2 linked regions of the Accumulibacter sp. genome follow. The protein of the gene in region 1 binds, or shares a complex with, the protein of each later gene. Links are inferred from orthologs where the notes say so. Each region holds a gene or a part of one and is shown in the gene's direction. Other genes may lie near its edges. The genes, in order: V5B60_RS09500 and smc.

Region 1 (3,303 bases):
GGCGGCGGCTTGGCGCTTTGCCCAGATCGAGCGCTTCGGTTTCCCGATCCTCTTGTTGCTGCTGTTCACCGGCATCCTCGGCTCGCTGCTGACGCCGGTGATGCAGCTCGTCGGCGGGCTTGTCGGCTTGCTTTTCCAACTCCCTTCCTGAGCGATCGCAGACAGAATGTACGCAGAAAGAGTCCTCTCCGGGATGCGCCCGACAGGCAGCCTGCACCTCGGTCATTATCACGGCGTGTTGAAGAACTGGGTCCGGCTGCAGTACGAGTATCCCTGCCTCTTCTTCGTCGCTGACTGGCACGCCCTGACGACCCAGTATGATGATCCGCACGGCATCGTCGGCGCCGCCCGCGACATGGTCATCGACTGGCTGGCGGCAGGCGTCGACCCGCGGCGGGCGACCCTCTTCGTGCAGTCGAAGGTACCCGAGCACGCCGAACTGCATCTGCTGCTGTCGATGATGACGCCGCTGGGCTGGCTCGAGCGCGTGCCGACCTACAAGGACCAGCAGGAAAAGCTCGAGCACAAGGATCTCTCGACCTACGGCTTTCTCGGCTACCCGCTTCTGCAGGCCGCAGACATCCTCATCTACCGTGCCGGCAAGGTGCCGGTGGGTGAGGACCAGGTGCCGCACATCGAGTTCTCGCGCGAGATCGCGCGCCGGTTCAACCACCTGTACGGTCGCGAGCCCGGTTTCGCGGAGCAGGTGAGCGAGGCGCTGCGTCGGCTCGGCGCGAAACGCGCGCGCCGCTACGAGGAGTTGCGCACGCACTATCAGGAGCGCGGCGAGCAGGCGGCGATCGAAGCGGCGCAGCGCCTGCTCGACGAGGTGCATGATCTCTCGCATGCCGATCGCGAGCGGCTGTGCGGCCATCTCGAAGGGACTGGCAAGATGATACTCGTCGAGCCCGGCGCCCTGCTGACGGCGGCCGCCCGCATGCCCGGCCTGGACGGCCAGAAGATGTCCAAGTCCTACGGCAACACCATCACGCTGCGCGAGGATGCGGCGTCGGTGACGAACAAGCTGCGCCGCATGCCGACCGATCCCGCCCGTGTCCGGCGCAGCGATCCCGGCGAACCGGGCAACTGCCCGGTCTGGCAGTTGCATCAGGTGTATTCGGATGAGGACTGCCGTGCCTGGGTGCAGCAGGGCTGTCGCAGCGCCGGCATTGGTTGCCTCGAGTGCAAGCAGCCGGTGATCGACGGGATCCTGCGCGAGCAGGAACCGATGCGCGAGCGGGCGCAACCCTACCTCGACGATCCGCGCCTGGTCGACGACATCATTGCCGACGGCAGCGGTCGCGCGCGGCATCTGGCCCGCGAGACGATGCGCGAGGTCCGCCAGGCGATCGGACTGGATTACGCTTGAGCGGTGCCAACGGTGCCGGCGCAGCGATGGGCGACGTTGCTGCCGTCCTCGAGGAAGGGTCTGCTCTGGCGGAGGATGCGGCCGGACCACTGGCAAGGATCTACGGCGAGCCGCTGGCGGAGTTGCCGCGCGACCTCTACATCCCGCCGGATGCGATGGCGGTCATGCTCGACGCCTTCGAGGGGCCGCTCGACCTTCTGCTGTACCTGATCCGCAAGGCCAACGTGAACGTCCTCGACATCCCGATGGCGCCCTTGACCGACCAGTACCTGCTCTACGTCGAGGCGATGCGCTCACGAAATCTCGAACTGGCCGCCGACTATCTGGTCATGGCGGCGATGCTGATCGAGATCAAGTCACGCATGCTGCTGCCGCGGCCAAAGGCGCCAGCGGGCGAGGAGGTCGAGGATCCGCGCGCCGAACTGGTGCGGCGCCTGATCGAGTACGAGCAGATGAAGCGCGCCGCGCATGCCATCAACGAGCTGCCGCAGGCCGAGCGCGATTTCGACTGGGTCGAGGTCTGGGTCGAGAAGACCCTGTTGCGGCGTCTGCCGGAGGTCAGCGTGGCGGACCTGCAGAACGCCTGGCGCGGCATCCTGCAACAGGCGAGACTGCACACACACCACCTCGTGCAGCGCGAGGAACTGTCGGTGCGTGAGCACATGGGCGTCATCCTGCGCCGCCTGCGGGCCGCCGGAGGGTTTGTCGATTTCGTCGACCTTTTCGACGCGAGTCTTGGCGCGCCGGTGGTGGTCGTCCATTTTCTCGCCCTGCTCGAACTGGCGCGTGAACGCCTCCTCGAGATGACGCAGGCCGAGGCCTTTGCGCCGATCTACCTGAGGTTGGTCGATGAACACGGTGCCGTCCGCTAATTCCGCCAGTGCCGAGCTGCCGGCCGCCCCGGATGAACTCAAGCGGGTGCTCGAAGCGGTGCTGCTGAGTGCCAGGGAGCCGCTCTCTCTGCCCGAATTGCGCAAGGTCTTCAATGATGAAATCACCGCCGACGTGCTGCGGCCGCTGCTCGAAGAGCTGCGCAGCGAGTGGCAGGGGCGCCCGCTCGAGTTGCTGCCCGTGGCGAGTGGCTGGCGTTTCCGCACGCGCGCCGAGTACATGCCCTATCTCGAACGTCTTCACCCCGACAAGCCGCCGCGCTACTCGCGTGCCGTCCTCGAAACGCTGGCGATCATTGCCTACCGGCAGCCGGTGACCCGTGGCGACATCGAGGACATCCGCGGCGTCACGGTCGCCACGCAGGTGGTCCGGGTCCTCGAGGAACGTGGCTGGGTCGACGTCATCGGCCATCGCGACACCCCGGGGCGGCCGGCGCTGCTGGCGACGACGAAGAAGTTCCTTGACGACCTCGGTCTGCGCAGCCTCGCCGAGTTGCCGACGCTCGAACACATCAACCCGACTCTGGACCTCTCCGATGCCCAACCACAAGCGCCGTCCGCCGGCTGATTCCGCTCGCCCATCGCGCTCATCCCACGGCGTGGCTGCAGTGCGGCAGCGGCCCGTGGCGAGCCCGGATGCACCGGTCGTGGCGGCTGCCGGCAGCCGTCCGCCGGCGCGAAGCGCGCGCTCGACCGACGCGCCGCCCCGCCGTCCCAGCTCCGAGGCTGCCGACAAGCCCGAGCGCCTGCACAAGCTGCTCGCCAACAGCGGCCTTGGATCGCGGCGCGAGATGGAGGAACTGATCGCTGCCGGTCGCGTCACGGTCAATGGCGAAGCAGCGCAGATCGGGCAGTCGGTCAGCCCGGACGACCGCGTCAAGATCAACGGCAAGCTGGTGCGACTGCGTTCTGCCGACCGCCTGCCGCGGGTGCTCCTGTATCACAAGCCGGAAGGCGAGATCGTTTCGCGCAACGACCCGCAGCACCGCCCGAGCGTCTTCACCTCGCTGCCGCGAATGGCGGCTGGCCGCTGGGTGGCCGTCG
Region 2 (4,381 bases), 1.8 Mb from region 1 along the record:
CTTCAGGCTCTTCAGCTCGAGACAGCTGCGGTCCGGGATGTAGTCGAGGAGCAGCGTGGCGAAGTCGGGCTGTCCGGTTTTCGGGCACAGACAGGTGAATTCGGGGATCTCCATGTGGATGTGGTAATCCCGCTCCGGCGCCGGATTGGGGAAGGTGGCAAGCGCAGGTGCTGGCTGTTCGTTCATGGTTCGTGTGGCTGCTCGCGGTGATCGGGTGAATCGGGCGGTCCGGATGCTATCATAGACACCCATCATGGCGTTTCGCCGATCGGTTGTGCCTGGTCCACAGGCGGCGTGCCGGCGGATTCCAGCGCAACAGCCAACCCCTGGCCACCTCTTTTCGCGTGTCCGTCGTCGCCACGTGCCAGTTCATGCGCCTCACCAGACTGAAACTTGCCGGCTTCAAGTCCTTCGTCGATCCGACGACGCTGGCGCTGCCCGGGCAGCTGGTCGGCGTCGTCGGACCGAACGGCTGCGGCAAGTCGAACGTGATCGATTCGGTGCGCTGGGTGCTCGGCGAGTCGAAGGCCTCCGAGCTGCGGGGCGAATCGATGCAGGACGTGATCTTCAACGGCTCGAGCACGCGCAAGCCGGTGTCGCGCGCAGCGGTTGAGCTGGTCTTCGACAATTCGCTCGGGCGCCTCGCCGGCCAGTGGTCGCAGTATGCCGAACTCTCGGTCAAGCGCCTGCTGACGCGCAGCGGCCAGTCCGAGTACTACATCAACAACCTGCACGTGCGGCGCAAGGACGTCACCGACCTGTTCCTCGGTACCGGTCTCGGCCCGCGCGCCTACGCGATCATCGGCCAGGGAACGATCTCGCGCATCATCGAGGCGAAGCCCGACGAGCTGCGGGTGTTCCTGGAAGAAGCGGCGGGCGTCACGCGCTACAAGGAACGGCGCAAGGAGACCGAGCACCGGCTCGCCGACACGCGCGAAAACCTGGCGCGCGTCGAGGACATCCGTGTCGAACTGGGCAACCAGATGGAGCGGCTCGAAGCGCAGGCCGGTGTCGCCCGCCAGTATCGTGCGTACAACGACGAACTGACGCGCAAGCAGCAACTGCTGTGGCTGTTGCGGCGCAACGAGGCGCAGCTCGAATGTGAGCGGCTGGCGAGCGAGGTGGCGCGGGCGGTGCTCGATCTTGAGGCGCAGAACGGCTCGCTGCGCGAACTGGAGGCGCGTCTCGAGGAGGCGCGCGAGGCGCACTTCAGCGCCAGCGATGGCGTTCATTCGACGCAGGCCGGGCTGTTTGCCGCCAACGCCGAGGTGGCGCGTCTGGAGACCGAGATCCGTCACCGACGTGAGTCGCGGCGCGAGTACGAGACGCGTCTCGCCCAGCTCGCCGATGACCGGACGCACTGGCAGGGGCAGGCGGCTAAGCTGGCGGGCGAAGGCGAACGCTGGCAGCAGCTTCTGGTCGTCGCCGACGAACGTGTCGAGCAGGGGCGGCAGCGCCTCGCGGCGTGCCACGAAAGCCTGCCGCTGGCCGAGGACCGGCAGGCCGCTGCGCTCGACGAGCTCAACCAGCAACGCGCGGCGCTGGCGCAGGTGGAGCAGCACCTGCACGTCGAGGAGGCCAACCGCGGGCACGCGCAGCGCTCGCTGCAGATCATCGCCGGCCGGCGTGAGCGCCTGGCGCTGGAGCGGCAGGCGATGCCGCTGCCGGACGCCGCAGCGGTTGCCGACAAGCAGGACGAGCTGGCCGCCTTGCGTCTGCGCATCGGCGAGGCACAGGGCGTCGTGCAGCAACGGCAGCAGGAGCAGCCGCGCCTCGAGCAGCAGCGGCGGCAGGTGCTTGGCGAAGTGCAGCAGGCGCAGAAGGAGCGCGCCGAGGCGAATGCCCGCCGCAGCGCGCTGCAACAGCTGCAACAGCGCCTGCAGACGAATGGCAAGCTGGATGAATGGCTGCGCCGGCACGGTCTGCAGCACGGCCAGCCGCTGTGGCGGTCGCTGCAGGTCGAGCCCGGCTGGGAGGACGCCGTCGAGGCGGTGTTGCGCGAGCGGCTCTCGGCGCTGCCTGCCGAGCGCGCCGACCCGGCGTGGAGCAGGGATCGGCCGGGCGGCAGGCAGACCTTCATGCTGCCTCTGCCGGCGGCGACGCCACCGGCAGAGCTGGCCCCCGACCGGCTGCTGGCCCGCATCCGCTGCGCCGACGCGGCGCTGGCGTCGATCCTCGGCGACTGGCTTGGCGAGGTGCTGACGGCAGCCGATCTGGCGAGCGCCCTGGCCGCCCGTGCCCGGCTGTCGGCGAGTGCGTGTTGCGTGACGCCCGGCGGCGACATCGTCCGCAGGCAGAGCGTGACCCTGTTCGCCGCTGACAGCGTGGCCCACGGGCTGCTCGAGCGGCAGCGCGAAATCGACCAGCTGGCGGGCATCATCGCCGAGCACGAGGGGCACGTCGGGCGCGCGCAGGCCGCGCTGGCGGCCGTCGAGCAGGCGCTCGCCGAAGCGCAGCAGGCGTTGCACGATGCACGCAACGAACTCGGCGTGCTGCAGGACCGGGCGCACGCGATCCAGGTCGAGGCGCTGAAGCTGGCGCAGGCGCAGGAGCGCTTGCGCGAGCGGCAGGCGCAGATCGACGACAGCCTGAGCGAGATGGCCGTCGAGGAAGAGGACGAGCGCGAGCGCCTGTTGCTCGCCGAGGACGCGATCGAGGCGCAGCGCGAGCGGGTCGAGGAACGGCGCGAGGCGATGGTGCTTGCCCGGCATCAGCTCGAACAGGCCGAGCGTGCGCTGCGCGAGGAGCGTGAGCGGGTCAACGGCGCCGAGCGCGAGTGGCGCGAGGCCGAGTTCGCGCAGCGCGAGGCTCAGGGCAGGTTGCAGGAGATCGCCGCCAGCCGCGAACTGGCGTGGCAGCAGCTCGAGCGCATCGGCGACGAGCTGACGCGCTGCGAAGAGACCGCCAGCGCCCTGCAGGCCGAGGATCTCGAGCCGCGGCTGCAGGCGGCGCTCGAGCATCGTGTGGCGCGCGAGCATGCCCTGGCGGCGGCGCGCGATGCGCTCGAAGCGGCCGCCGGCGGTCTGCGCGCGCTCGACGAGCAGCGCCTCAGGGTCGAGCAGAGCCTCGACCCGCTGCGCGACCGGATCGGTGACCTGAAGCTCAAGGAACAGGCGGCCGGTCTCGCCTGCGAACAGTTCGCGACGCAGCTCAGCGAGGCCCAGGCGGACGAGGCGGCGCTGCGTGGCGAGCTGGCGGGTGCGCGCGCCGGCAGTCTGCAGAACGCGATCGGCGCCCTGCAGCGCTCGATCGAGGCGCTCGGCGCGGTCAACCTGGCGGCGCTCGACGAGTTGCAGGCGGCGCGTGAGCGCAAGGGCTATCTCGATGCCCAGTCGGAGGACCTGACGCAGGCGATGGAGACGCTCGAGAGCGCGATCCGCCGCATCGACCGCGAGACGCGGGATCTGCTGCAGACCACCTACGACGCTGTCAACAGCAGTTTCGGCGAACTCTTTCCGACCCTCTTCGGCGGCGGCGAGGCGCGACTGATCATGACAGGCGACGAGATCCTCGATGCCGGCCTGCAGGTGATGGCGCAGCCGCCAGGCAAGAAGAACTCGACGATCCAGCTGCTTTCCGGCGGCGAAAAGGCGCTGACGGCGATTGCGCTGGTATTCTCGATGTTTCGACTCAATCCGGCGCCGTTCTGCCTGCTCGACGAGGTCGATGCGCCGCTTGACGATACCAACACCGAACGGTTTTGCGACATGGTGCGACGGATGTCGGCCCACACGCAGTTTCTGTTCATCAGTCACAACAAGATCACGATGGAGATGGCGCAGCAGCTCGTCGGCGTCACCATGCAGGAGTCCGGCGTTTCGCGTATCGTTGAAGTCGACATGGAAGAAGCGCTGCGAATGCGCGAGCAACTCGTTTAGGAATCGACATGACGGACTTGCAGATGGGTTTGATCGGCCTGGGTGGCGTCGCCGTGGTGGGTGTCCTGGCCTACAACAAGTGGCAGGAACACAAGCATCGCAAAGTGGCGGAGCAGTTGCTGGGCGCGCGTCAGGCAGACGTCCTGCTCGATGAAACGGGCAGCGCCGGCAGCACGGCCCACACGCACGTGGGCTCGTCCGGCGGCGACGCCGGCGATTCACCGGCGACGGCTCCCGGCCGCAGCAGCCGCGCGCCGCAGGAGCGCGTCGAACCGCTGCTGCGCCAGTCGGATGACGCGGCGGAGGCGGTCGCGGGCAGCGACGACGGCTGGCCGGAAGGCGGCGGCGACGATGTCGCGCCGGCCGGCGAGCGGCGCGCGCGCATCGCCGCGGCGCCGCTGTGCCTGTTGTCGCCGGCGATCGACTACATCGCCGCAATCGAACTCGCGGAGACGGTTGCCGCCTACCGGATCCGCGATGCGCAACGGGTCGTTCTCGCGCGG

The links.
Region 2: the proteins of V5B60_RS09500 (region 1) and smc are in contact, whole or in part, in a crystal structure (PDB 3ZGX), measured with the Bacillus subtilis proteins. The link is inferred for Accumulibacter sp. from one-to-one orthologs.

What each region holds. Positions count from the first base shown.
Region 1 is NZ_JAZKUG010000001.1:2,185,495-2,188,797, forward strand. What follows is about bases 304-3,303. They hold V5B60_RS09500 (segregation and condensation protein A), read left to right. Parts: upstream 304-1,365; coding sequence 1,366-2,241; downstream 2,242-3,303. Other genes in these bases: V5B60_RS09495 (tryptophan--tRNA ligase), read left to right, coding at 304-1,369; scpB (SMC-Scp complex subunit ScpB), read left to right, coding at 2,219-2,827; V5B60_RS09510 (pseudouridine synthase), read left to right, coding at 2,883-3,303. Also shown: V5B60_RS09490 (site-2 protease family protein), read left to right, coding at 1-151; more of V5B60_RS09495, read left to right, coding at 167-303. UniProt on the Bacillus subtilis protein: Participates in chromosomal partition during cell division. May act via the formation of a condensin-like complex containing Smc and ScpB that pull DNA away from mid-cell into both cell halves.
Region 2 is NZ_JAZKUG010000001.1:347,619-351,999, reverse strand. What follows is about bases 1-4,078. They hold smc (chromosome segregation protein SMC), read left to right. Parts: upstream 1-371; coding sequence 372-3,878; downstream 3,879-4,078. Other genes in these bases: V5B60_RS01595 (cell division protein ZipA C-terminal FtsZ-binding domain-containing protein), read left to right, coding at 3,887-4,078; queF (preQ(1) synthase), read right to left, coding at 1-186. Outside these bases: more of V5B60_RS01595, read left to right, coding at 4,079-4,381. UniProt on the Bacillus subtilis protein: Required for chromosome condensation and partitioning.